Linked DNA regions of Pseudobacteroides sp.. The protein of the gene in region 2 interacts with the protein of the main gene of each other region in a pairwise test. Links are inferred from orthologs where the notes say so. Each region holds a gene or a part of one and is shown on either strand. Other genes may lie near its edges.

Evidence for each region. The genes of interacting proteins can lie anywhere in the genome.
Region 1: the proteins of rlmN (region 2) and ftsZ interact in binary tests that used the Escherichia coli proteins (3 or more experiments, as listed by UniProt). The link is inferred for Pseudobacteroides sp. from one-to-one orthologs.

The regions. Positions count from the first base shown.
Region 1 is NZ_DATCTU010000112.1:116,229-121,753, reverse strand. What follows is about bases 1-2,983. They hold ftsZ (cell division protein FtsZ), read right to left. Parts: upstream 2,069-2,983; coding sequence 932-2,068; downstream 1-931. Other genes in these bases: ftsA (cell division protein FtsA), read right to left, coding at 2,303-2,983; VIO64_RS18320 (glycoside hydrolase family 9 protein), read right to left, coding at 1-685. In the rest of the region: more of ftsA, read right to left, coding at 2,984-3,529; VIO64_RS18305 (small basic family protein), read right to left, coding at 3,636-3,983; VIO64_RS18300 (hypothetical protein), read right to left, coding at 4,002-4,844; murA (UDP-N-acetylglucosamine 1-carboxyvinyltransferase), read right to left, coding at 4,906-5,525. UniProt on the Escherichia coli protein: Essential cell division protein that forms a contractile ring structure (Z ring) at the future cell division site. The regulation of the ring assembly controls the timing and the location of cell division.
Region 2 is NZ_DATCTU010000011.1:46,741-54,726, forward strand. The notes cover bases 2,764-5,664. They hold rlmN (23S rRNA (adenine(2503)-C(2))-methyltransferase RlmN), read right to left. Parts: upstream 4,781-5,664; coding sequence 3,746-4,780; downstream 2,764-3,745. Other genes in these bases: pknB (Stk1 family PASTA domain-containing Ser/Thr kinase), read right to left, coding at 2,764-2,895; VIO64_RS03270 (Stp1/IreP family PP2C-type Ser/Thr phosphatase), read right to left, coding at 2,948-3,682; rsmB (16S rRNA (cytosine(967)-C(5))-methyltransferase RsmB), read right to left, coding at 4,782-5,664. Also shown: rsgA (ribosome small subunit-dependent GTPase A), read right to left, coding at 1-880; more of pknB, read right to left, coding at 886-2,763; more of rsmB, read right to left, coding at 5,665-6,131; VIO64_RS03285 (DUF116 domain-containing protein), read right to left, coding at 6,197-6,943; fmt (methionyl-tRNA formyltransferase), read right to left, coding at 6,936-7,868; def (peptide deformylase), read right to left, coding at 7,906-7,986.

The sequences.
Region 1 (5,525 bases), on a different replicon or contig from region 2:
CACATTGGTCACTCGCAGGTTTCTCAGAAGTAGCAAAATATGCAGGTCTTTCAAAGTCCTTAATCATTTTTGAGTTTTGAAGTTCCGGCGGATTCCACCAGTCATGGTCTATATCACCTTCTCCTACCACATAACAGAAAGCGATAACATTACCGTCTTTGTCCCTGAATGTGGATCTAAGTAAATAATCGTTAAACCATCTGAGTATATCTTCAATATGTGCTTTTTCACCAATTTTTATATATGCGTCTCGAAACTCGTAATACCCCCAACCTACAGTTGAGGCTGCATAAGTTTGTGGAAGACCGAACTTAACGTGATCTCCAGCATCATGCATACCACCGCTCAAATCCAATGAGCCGTTCCCATCGGGATCGAGTATTGACCTATATTTGTCTATAAAGCTTTGAGACAAGTTTGTTCCCCTAAAACTTTCTGTCAAGGGAATCAACGGTAACTCCTTATCCTCCACATGACAATCTCCACGCCATTCGAGACGACCACCTGTTATACCTGGCCCACATTTATTTGCATCATAGAAATAAAGTGAAAGCTGAAGAGCCTTCGCAAAGTTGTACTCGGGTACAGCATTAGCCCTTAATGGAATGCAGATTACTGAACTTATCAAAAAACTGAGACTAAGAAGTGCAACTAAGCTTTTCTTTAAAAAAACTTTCTTCGCCATATAAATTTGCTCCCCCTAAAATTATTTAAATATTTGCAAAATATAATTTTACATACTTAATCTAATCATATGTTTATTAATCCTAAGAGTCAATTGCTGTGATTGGCTTTAATTAATAATAATTGTCCTAATTCTTACATTTATCTATAAAAATCACGACAACTAATAAAAAGAACTGAGAAGCATATAAGCCCTCAGTTCTTAGAATCTTGCACTATTTTGATCGTTATATCTTATTGAAAGCTATTATTTAAATCTATTCCTTCTTAAGAAAGTAGGAATATCAAGCTCATCACTCTGACTTGAATTGTTATAATTGCTAGCTGCAGGCTGTTGCTTTTCGTTTGCAGGCGGATTAGCCACATTTCTTTCCTGCTGTCTTTCTGAGCTTCTGTCAAAAGAAGGCTTTTCCATCTTTTTAACAATAGGCCCCTTGTCAAACCCTGTAGCAATCACAGTTATAAGAATCTCATCCTTCAGGTTTTCATCAATAACAGCACCGAATATAATATTAGCATCAGGGTCAGCAGACTGCTGAACCAACTCTGCTGCAGTATTTACTTCAAACAGCCCAAGATCGGCACCACCTGTAATATTAAGAAGAACCCCGCGTGCTCCATCTATGGATGTTTCCAACAGAGGACTATGAATGGCTTGCCTTGCTGCTTCCTCAGCCCTGTTTTCACCTGCTGCCCTACCGATACCCATATGTGCTATACCTGTGTTGAACATAATTGTCTTAACATCGGCAAAGTCAAGATTAACAAGACCCGGTACGGCAATAAGGTCGGATATACCCTGCACACCCTGTCTCAAAACATCATCAGCAATTCTGAATGCATCTACTATGGATGTCTTCTTCTCAGCTACCTGCAAAAGTCTGTCATTTGGAATGGTAACCAGAGTATCCACTGTAGATTTGAGGGTTTCAATCCCCCTTTCAGCATGCTGCATTCTTTTTCTTCCTTCAAACATAAAAGGCTTTGTAACAACACCAACTGTCAAAATTCCCATTTCCTTGGCAATCTGAGCTACCACAGGTGCCGCTCCTGTACCTGTTCCGCCACCCATACCGGCTGTAACGAATACCATATCCGCACCTTTTATAGCTTGAGCAATTTCATCCTTGCTCTCATTTGCTGCCTTTTCACCGATTTCAGGATTGGCACCTGCACCCAAGCCCTTTGTCAGTTTATCTCCAATCTGAATTTTTGTATTTGATTTTGACAAAAACAATGCCTGCTTGTCTGTATTAATTGAATAAAACTCAACCCCACGGAGTCCGGCAGTTATCATCCTGTTTACAGCATTATTTCCTCCACCACCTACTCCAATAACTTTTATCTGAGCAAATTGTTCGAGATCAATATCAAACTCCAGCAACTTTAAGTCCCCCTTCTTTTTTCATTGGTTAATAAATAAGAACTAGTAAGAAACAATAAACTTATCTATATCATTTAAATGTAATTTTTCGTCGATTAATATAAATCATGAAATCATACAAAATAATAATAACTCATTATTGGGCTTAACGCAATATAAGCATTTTTATTTTTATATTATATAACAATTTTTCTATAATGTATATCGTAAATAAGAACTCATTTGTTATAATATTCATGTAAAAAATTTTAAAATTCTTTTTATAACATTTTGTTCCTTTTTCTGGGGTTTCTGCTTATGGTGCTTTACCTCACTGCCATATGCATTTCCTTTGCTGTGGGAACCTACATATTTTACAATCCCTGCTGCAGTATAGTATTCAATCTTTGAAACGGTATCAGACTTTTGCGATGCAACTCTTGCCGGCAAACCGAAAACTTCATTAGCCAGCTCCCTTCCTCCGTCTACATAGGATATACCTCCACCAGTAAGAACAATTCCTGCAGGAAATTCTCCTTTAATCTGACGTTTTTCAAGCAATTCCTTGCACAAAGAGAATATCTCAAAAACTCTTGCTTCTATTATTTCTACTATTTCAGAAACCTTAACGTTTTTCTTTTTATTTTCATCAATATCTATAACAGTAACTTCCTGGTCATTTTTAATAAGAGAAATGAGGGCCAGCTCAAATTCCCTTTTTAACTTTTCAGCTTCGGAATATGGGATTTTAAGCCCGATTGCCACATCATTGGTAATATGATCCCCGCCAACCGTTATACATTCATTGAAAATCATGTTCTTGTTCTTAAAGACAGATATATCGGTAATCCCTCCTCCTATATCAATAAGAATAACTCCCATTTCCTTCTCATCCTGTGTGGGAGCTAATTGACTGGTTGCGAGAGCTTCTACAATAAGGCCGTCTGTCTTCAGGTTTGCCCTTTCCATACTCTTGACAATATTCTGGACAGAAGTTATTTTGCCTGTAATAATGTCAGCATCCACTTCAAGGGAGAGACCGGCCATTCCTACAGGATCGATAATCTCATCATAACCGTCAACAATAAACTGCTGGGGAATAATATCGATAATTTCTCTGTCATCAGAGATATTTATACTTCTTGCAGCATGAAGGACCTTGTCCACATCTTTACCAGTTATCTCACGGTTATCATTTGATATGGCAAGTCTTCCCCTGCTTTTAATTATTGAAGTATGTACACCGTTGATGCTTACATACGCAGAACTGATTTTAAGACCTGCTGCTGCTTCTGCCTTCTGAACTGCTGATCTGATACTGGAACATGTGCTTTCTATATCAACAATAACACCTTTTTTAACGCCATTACATTGCTCCATTCCGTGGCCAAAAACTTCCAATTCACCTGTTTTGCCAACCTGGCCAATAACAGTACTCACCTTCGAAGTGCCGATATCTATGCCAACGATAATGTTTCCCACTTATGAAAACCTCCTATAATAATAAAAAGAACAGTTATTTTAAAGCTGCACCTTATAATAATCTAGATACTAAATGGAAATGTCAAAGAAATAAAATTAATTCATTTTATATATTATCTTTTTTTGAATATTTATTCAATAGAATTCTGCGAATAATTGCAAAATTTAAAAATAATCTGTTACCAAATGCGAATATTGCTGCTAAGTAAATCTGAATGCCAAGCTGATCTCCAATATATGCCAATGCAGCTGCCAATAGTGCATTCATGAAGAAGCCCGAAAGAAAAACCTTCATGTCAAATTTGCCTTGCATAGATGCAGCAATCCCTCCAAATACAGAATCCAGTGCTGCTAATATAGCCACAGCAACATATGTCGAATACTGGTAAGGAATTTGAAACGGCACAAAAACTCCTATTATTATCCCTGCTAATATACCAATAAGTGGCAGCATATTTTTCCTCCTTGTTTTTTATTTCATCTTAAAATTATACTTCCGATCATCATTATATTCCAGATATCCTTTATCTGTTTTTTTAAGTTTGTTAAAATATATATCCCTTATAAAATCCAATCTGTAACCAATATCTTCAAGATCACCAAGGTCAGCTAAAATTCTGTTGTCAAGCTCTACTTTAATTCTGAAGGGATCACCTACATCAATTTTTGTAATAAGAGGATTCATCTTAACGTTATTATTTTCATCATACTTTGGTATTTCTTCCTGCAGTCTTTTTATATATTTAATGTAATCAGGATCCTCCGCCTTTAAGGCTTGTCCTAACTTATGGGCTTTAAATGCTACTCCTTCTACATAAATAACACTTTTAAACGGCTTATCCGACTCCTCAAGAACATGCCCATCTTCATCTATAAGCAAAAACAATCCATTTCGGCTTATATAAAACATGGGACATCTTTCTTCTATTTCTATTCTGACAGTATTAGGAAGGCAAAACATAACCTTTGCCTTCTTTGCATACGAGAAGCTTTTTATAATACTATTTTCTTCTTTTCCATATCTAAAGAAAAAATAATTCTTTAAACTGTTTCCGACCTTCTTAAAACCATTGCTTCCTACCTGAATTTTTGCAACAGATATAAGGGCTTCGGAATTTATAACGTGGTTTCCATAAACCTCTATTGCTGTTATATTGAATAAAGGAGATAAAGCGAACAGTACTAAAGATACTATAAAGAGAACAAAAAGAACAGTTCTTCTGATTGCCTTTATCCTTTTCTTGTTATTCTTTTTGATTTTCTTTTGTTTCTTATTATCAAGCCCACTGTCTTTTTTAATCCTTCGTAGTTTCAAAGTTCCTACCCCTTACTGCATAATTATATACTTTTAATAGAAATAGTATTCTCTAATATAATTATTCCTCATCAATCCTAACTACGGATGCTCCAACTCCTCTGAGCTTTCCTTCAATATCCTCATATCCTCTGTCTATATGCTTGAGACCATCCACCCTTGTTTCACCCTCTGCTACAAGACCTGCTAATACCAGTGCCGCACCGCCTCTTAAATCCTTTGAGGTTATATTGGCTCCTATAAGCCTTTTCACACCTTTTATAACTGCTATTCTTCCCTCTACCTTTATATTTGCCCCCATTCTGATAAGTTCCTCAACATGTTTATACCTGTTTTCGAAAACCGTTTCTACAATTATGCTTTCACCTCTAGCTATAGAAAGAAGAGAAACCATTTGTGCCTGCATATCGGTAGGAAATCCCGGGTAAGGCAATGTTCTTATTATGTCTATAGACCTTGGCCTGGTGGGCCCGCTGATTCTGATCAGATTTCTTTTTACATTTACACTGCAGCCACAATCCCTCAAGTTGGATATCATTGAGTTTATGTGCTCAGGAACCACGTTCTTTAAGACTATATCCCCGCCTGTTATTGCCGAAGCCACCATGTATGTACCTGCAACAATCCTATCGGGAATGACATTATGTACTATACTCCTCAGCTTGGTATTACTACCTGAAA
Region 2 (7,986 bases):
TCTGGTCTTTTTGTTTCTTTAGCATGCAATAGAAATGGACGAATCTCTCATACCTTTCATTATCTATATCGCCATTAACTACCGCTTCCTTTACAACACAATCCGGCTCATTTATGTGGCTGCAACCATTGAATCTGCATCTTCCCAAATGATTTTCAAACTCCGGATAATGAAGCTCAAGGTCATTAAGCTCAACTCCTGCAAGCTCGAAAGAACTGAATCCCGGAGTATCTACCACAAGTCCTCCGTTTGGAAGATCAAAAAGCTCCGCATGCCTTGTAGTATGCCTTCCTCTTTCAATTTTGTCGCTGACCTCACCGGTCTCCATGAGTACAGATCCCGCTAATCGGTTTAGAATTGTTGACTTGCCGACTCCCGATTGGCCTGCAAAAACCGTTATTTTATCCTTTAGAATATCCATTAGCTCATCAAACCCTTCATGAGTCTTGGCACTTAAAAAGAACATCTTGTAGCCAGTATTTTCATATGCTTTTTTTACTTTTTCAACATCCTCTTCAGTACTTTTATCGATTTTATTAATCAAAATAACAGGTTTTATATCCTTGATACTTGCAGTAATAAGCATTTTATCCAATAATAAGAAATCTGGCTGCGGTGATTTGATTGCTACAACAACTACAAGCTGAGTAACATTTGCTACAGCTGGCCTGACAAGCTCCGAGGTCCGTGGCAAAATTTCCTCAATGAGCCCTGTATTCTTATCTGTATCAACTATTGAAAAAGAAACCTTGTCTCCAGGCAAGGGTATAATATCGTCTTTTCTGAAAATCCCTCTCGCCTTGCATTCAACTATGCCATAGGAGGGGGATTTTATATAATAAAATCCCCCTATCCCCTTCATTACAACACCTAAAGGCAACTTACCTACCTCCCGGAATAATCAACGTTCATATCTGAATTAGGCTTATTATCAACATATACTTTAATATTTGTACTTCCATTTTCAGGCACAGGCACTGTAACACTTAATGGAAAATCCTGTTTGTTTGCTGTACCATCCATTATTACAGTACTTTTTCCAGTATCACTAGGTGTCATTTCAATAAGAACCCTTACAGTATCACCAAATGTATCCGCATTGGCCAGAGGAATCTTCACAGGGATATCCTTAGTCTTTGCAGGCGTAGGAGTTTGTGTCCCATTTGGTGTAGCATTTTGGTTAGGAACCTCAGTGATTTTTACAGTATCAAGGGTTATATTAACAGCCGACATCTCAGTTACAGTAGTATTAGGGGCAGGATCCTGATTTACGATCCTGTCTATATGGTTTGCACTGTCCTCAGGCAATACTCTTCCAAGGGTAAGCTTATTCTGAGCAAGAGACCTTTGTGCCTCTACCCTTGTAAGTCCTATGAGGTTTGGTACGACTGTTTGGATTATCTCAGGCCCCTTGCTAAGGTATATTGTCACAGTTGAGCCTGGAGAAATTTCTTCATTAACACCGGGCTCAGTTCTAATAACCAATCCATTTGTTATTACATCGCTGTATTCGTCTTCCACTCTGGCTGTCAGGCTAATGTCTTCCAACATTTTCTGGGCTTCCCTTGAAGATTTCTTGCTTAGATCAGGTATCCTCACCATTTCCGGACCATTGCTGACAGAAAAGGTTACCGGATTATACGGGTCAGGCTTGATTTTGGTTCCTTCCTTTGGCTTTTGTGAGGTAATGGTATCCTTTTCGGCATCCTTGTCATTCTTCCTTTCAACGACAACGGTTATGCCTTCGCTTTCAAGTGCCTGTTTGATATCGTCAATATTTTTTCCGACATAGTTTTCCAGTACAAAATCTGATTTTGGTGCAGGCATTATTCCCGGAACAATAAACTTAAATGCTGTAAAAACAAGCAACCCAATTATTAGCATTGATGCCGCTAAAGCTAGTATCCATGTAATCCTGTCCTTCTTTTTATTTTTCATATCATCAATCGCTTCCTCTTGATTTTGTTTTACAGGAGCTTCTTTCACAGGGTTTTCAATGGGCTTATCTGACTGTACAATTTGAATCCTTCTTGTCGGTGAGCTATCTATATCTATTTTTGTCGAAGGCTCGCTGGAGGGATCTTTTAGGACCATTCTCAAATCGTCAAGCATCTCGGTGGCCGTGCTGTACCTGTTGCTCTGCTCCTTTTGTATAGCTTTCATTATTATGCTGTTTACACCTTTTGGAAGATCACTTTTTATGTTGATGGGCTCCTCCGGCATTTCCTGCAAATGCTTCAGTGCAACCGCAACCGGAGTTTCACCCTCAAAAGGAACCTTTCCGGTAACCATTTCATAAAGTGCTATTCCGAGAGAATATAAATCCGATTTTTCATCGGTAAACCCACCTCTGGCCTGCTCCGGTGAAAAATAATGCACAGACCCTATGGTACTTCCAACCATTGTTATAGTTGATGACGATACCGCTCTGGCAATACCAAAGTCTGTTACTTTAACAATTCCATCCTTTGTAATAAGTATGTTATGGGGTTTGATATCCCTATGTACTATACGCTTTTTATGTGCATGTTCAATCGCAGAGCATATCTGCACCTCTATATTGACAGCTTCCTTCCAATCCAACGCACCCTTTTCTTCAATGTAGTCTTTAAGAGTAACTCCCTCAATATACTCCATGACTATATAATGTATATTGCCATCCTGTCCCACATCATATATTGAAACTATATTTGGGTATGACAGGCTTGCCGCAGATTGTGCTTCGATTCTGAATCTTTTTACGAACTCCTGGTCATTTGTAAACTCCTGTCTTAATATCTTAACCGCAACAAATCTATTAAGCAAACTGCATTTTGCTTTATATACAAGGGCCATTCCGCCCCCACCTATTTTCTCAATCAATTCATACCTGTTTCCAAGAATTTGACCTTCCACAATCAATCCTCCTTATTCCTCACTCTATAACACTTTTATCTTGATTCTTTCCTTATTCTTTGAAAATTATAACAGTTATGTTATCCTCTCCACCCATTTCGTTGGAATCCCCTATTAACTTCTCGCAGGCAAGATCTAAATCATCATAATTATTTACTACTTCCAATATTCTCTCTTCATTTAACATATTGGTTAAACCGTCCGTGCACATCAAAACTACATCATTTTCTTGTATATCATATGTATAAGTATCAACTTCTAACACTTCTCCGCAACCTAAAGCTCTTGTAATGAGGTTTTTATTGGGATGCTTTTCCGCTTCCTCTTTAGTAAGTGTACCATTTCTGACTAATTCTTCAATATATGAGTGATCTATAGTAAGCTTTTCCATTTTATTATCTCGAATCAAGTATACTCTGCTGTCTCCAACATGTCCTATATACAGCCTTCTGTTTACAACTACTGCCGCTATAAGGGTGGTGCCCATACCGGAATCCGTTTCATTTTCAAGAGATTTTTTAAAGACATCTACATTAGCCTTTTCTATAACAGATTTGATGGCTTTTTCGACATCCTCTCCCTCTTTAAAGATATCAGGATTTTCAGATATATTTTTACTTATTGATTCTACAGCTGTCTTACTTGCAATCTCCCCGGAATTATGTCCGCCCATTCCGTCTGCAATTATAAAAGTAACAGGAATACCTGGAAGGCTCGCTAATATATTATAGCTGTCTTCATTAATTTCTCTGACTTTTCCTTTATCACATCTGACCCCGAATCTCACCAAACCACTCCTTAGTATGGACAATTTGTAAAAATAGACTGTAATCTTTGTTCCCCTATAAATTCAATCGTCTGTTATGCTTTTTCTCAGTTGCCCGCAAGCTGCATTAATGTCGCTTCCTAATTCTCGCCTTACAGTTGTTTCGATCCCATGCTTTTCGAGAACGTTTTTAAATTTTTGTATCTTATCCATCCTTGCTCTCTTAAACTCATTACCTTCAATCGAATTAACCGGTATTAGGTTCACATGGCATAACATCCCTCTTAGCCTATTTGAAAGCTCTTTTGCATTTTCAGGCGAATCATTGAGAGCCGATACCATTGCGTACTCAAATGTTATCCTTCTACCAGTTACCTCTGTATATATCTTACATGCTTCAATCAATTTGTCAATAGAATATGCTTTATTTACAGGCATTATTTTTTCTCTAATTTCACTATTGGGTGCATGCAGAGATATTGAAAGTGTAACAGGAAGGTTTTCATGAGCCAGATTGATGATTTGAGGCACAAGGCCGCAGGTAGATACGGATATATGTCTTAATCCAATATTGAGACCATCCTTATGGTTTACAAGCCTTAAAAACTTAATCAGATTGTCATAGTTATCAAGGGGTTCTCCAATACCCATAATAACCACATTACCTACCCTTACACCCTGGTCCCTTTCTATAGTGTGAATCTGGTCCACCATTTCACCGCCTGTAAGGTTTCTTCCAAAATCAATGCCTGTTGATGCACAAAATTTGCATCCCATTTTACACCCGGCCTGGGAAGAAATACATGCCGTATAACCATGCTTGTACTTCATCAAAACACTTTCAATTACATTTCCATCAGCATACTCCAAAACATATTTTATTGTACCGTCAATATTTGACACCAGCCTGTTACGAATTTTAAGCCTGTCAAATCTGAAGTTTTCTTTAAGCAATTGCCTTAAATCCTTTGAAATGTTTGTCATTTCATCTATAGACAAAACACCTTTTTGGGACCACTGAAAAATCTGTTTTGCCCTGTACTTAGGCTGTCCCATTGAAATAAGTGCTTCTTCCAGCTCTTCAATTGTTAAATCTATTAGGTTTTGCTTTTTCTCCATACTATCCTCTTTTTCTCATCTTTGCAATAAAAAATCCGTCTATCTTGTTTATATTAGGATATATTTCTATATATCCATTACCCGAGTATTCCCTTAAAACCTCAGGCAATAGCTCATTAAATCCGCAGAAATCAAATTCTTTATTATTAGTCAGGAATCTTTCTACCAGATCCCTGTTTTCTTCCTTTCCAATAGTACAGGTACTGTACACAATAAAGCCGCCCGGCTTTACATATTTAGATGCAGCACTTAATATTTTAAGCTGCAGTTCTGTTATCTCCTTTAAATCTGACATGGTTCTGGACCATTTTATATCAGGTTTTTTCCTGATTATTCCATAACCTGTGCACGGTGCATCAACCAGCACCCTGTCAGCCTTTTCCACCAAGCTTTCATCCACCATCAAAGCATCATAGACTTGTGCTTTAATAATGCTGATTCCAAGCCGCTCTGAAGCTTCATTTATAAGGCTGATTTTATGTTCATGAATGTCTCTTGCGATTATACTTCCTTTATTATTCATTAGCTGTGCCATATGCGTCGTCTTACCCCCAGGAGCACTGCAAACATCTATAACCAACTCACCCGGCTTTGGATCAAGTATTTTGGAAGGCAGCATGGAGCTTTCGTCCTGTACCTGAAAATGTCCAGCTTTATACACATCCAGCTTTAAAAAAGATCCTGGATTTTTCAAAACAAGGGCCTCATCCACCGCCCGGCCTTCCGATGCTTCTAAACCGCTCTCTCTAAAATTGGAAATCAGTTCTTCTTTGGTTGTCTTGAGTGTATTTACTCTTATGGTAAAATCAGGAACCTCATTGTTGCTTATCAGCAAACTCTCAGTAAACTCTACACCAAAGTTATTTATCCATTCGTTTACCAGCCAATCAGGATGGGAGTATTTAACAGACAAATAAAGAACAGGGTCTTTCTGTTTGTCGGGATAGGATATGCTATTCTTTTTTCTGGCAATATTCCTTAATATGCCATTAACGAACCCGCTTGATGCGGCATGTCCATACTTTTTAGACAGCTTGACGCTTTCATTGCAAGCTGCAGACTCGGGAATCCTGTCCATATAAAGTATCTGGTACACACCAAGTCTCAGTACATTCAGTATCCAGGGTGATATCTTCTTTAGCTTGGTACTGGAAAAATTACTTATTATGTAGTCAATGGTGAGCTTCCATTTTATTGTGCCATATACCAAATCTGTAACAAATGCTCTGTCCACATCTTTAAGCGTGTTACTTTCAAGCTGTTTGCTTAATGCTATATTAGAATACGCACCCTTTTCATTTATGTCGTAAATTGTCTTTAATGCAATTTCTCTTGGTAAATCAATAGCCATATAACTGTCTCACTTTTTTGTAAATTTGTAATATATTGTTGGCAATAAGGTTATGTAATATTACATCATAAAATTATGCTGTTTATCTTTTTCCTTAGGGTTTCAACTTGAACAAAGGTGTCTTTGCATGGGCCGTTAGGCCTTTCGTTTGTTACACCTATTACACACAAGTTTCTCACATCAAATATACCACTTATAAGGTCTCTTTCACAAGCAACCGCTATTACAACTTTAGGCCTCTCTTGTAAAATGATATTTCTTGCAGCTGTACCACCAGTCACTACCATTACCTTTATCCCCATATCATAAGCCATATTTTTTATGTCTCCGATTGTGCATAACCCGCAGTTTTTACAGTTTCCTATGTCAGCAGTTATTTTTATGGAGCATTCAAAATTCTGAAGACAATGGGGCAAAACCAGAAGCACCTCCTGGGGCTTAAACTTTGCACCTTCTGACTCCGTTAATATATTGTTGATATTTATATAAAATCTCCTAATTGCATCCTTATTATTCCTCAGAAGTTTTAACATCAGAGAAATAAGAGGAAATAGAATATTAAGGCTCTTTCTTGCAAAAACAGCCATAGAAGGCCTTATTCTTCCAGTCCTGTAGGTTGAAAAAATAATTGGAATTGACACAATCAATAAGGCAGTTACAGCTCCAAAACCAAGCATTACCAAAAGTATTATGAAATTATAATTGGAAATAGTAAAATTGCGGTAAATAAGAGCCATGCCCATAATTATAAGGCAAAATGCAGTTACAACCGCTATAGAAAAAAGTATAAATTTCTTTAAATATTTATCCAATTACTTCACCTTCATTTATTCTATGCCCGCACAGATATTCCTCAACAGTCATTCTTCTGGCTGACTCTAGCTGTATCTCGAGAACATTAATGATTCCTTCACCACACGCAACTATCAGACCACTCTTACCAACTTTTATTATTGTACCCGGTTTATGCCCTTCATTACTTCCTTCCACAGGCATGGTCTTCCAGACCTTAAGCTTGGCTCCTAAGTACTCCGAATAAGCTCCTGGCCAAGGATTTGTCCCCCTTACCAGATTGTGTATTTCCCACGCACTTTTAGTCCAGTCGATAAGCCCTGTCTCTTTTGTCATCATAGGTGCATATGTGGCTTCCTCTTCCGGCTGTTTTTCCCTTTTAAGGGCCCCAGCCTTAAGGCATTCAAGCGTTTGACCCAGCACCTGTGCACCTACTATGGACAGACAATCGTGAAGTTCTCCGGCTGTCATATGTGCAGGTATTTCTACCTCCTGCTTTAGAAGCATGTCTCCTGTATCCATTCCTATATCGGTAAACATTGTAGTAATACCTGTTACCTTCTCCCCATTTATGACAGACCACTGAATCGGTGCAGCTCCCCTGTATTTAGGAAGCAGTGAGCCGTGCACATTTATGCATCCCAATGGCGGAAGCTCAAGTATGTCCTGGGGCAGAATTCTGCCATATGCTACAGTCACAAATAAATCCGGATTTAACGCCTCTAATTGCCTATAAAATTCACCCGTCCTTATCTTTTCAGGCTGCAGCACAGTTATACCTTTTTCCTGTGCATATACCTTAACAGGCGGAGGTGTTAGTTTATTGCCCCTGCCCTTAGGTTTATCAGGCTGTGTAACAGCAGCAACTACATTGTAATTATTCTCAACCAGCATTTTGATGCTTGGAACTGCAAACTCGGGAGTTCCCATGAAGACTATTTTCAATATTCTCACTCCTATATTCTTGCAATAATTCTTCTCTCTAATCTATTTTTCTTGGATTCTGTCTTCTTTCATTATTCAAATCACTTTTATTTATGATTTTTTGTGCTCTGTCGGTAAA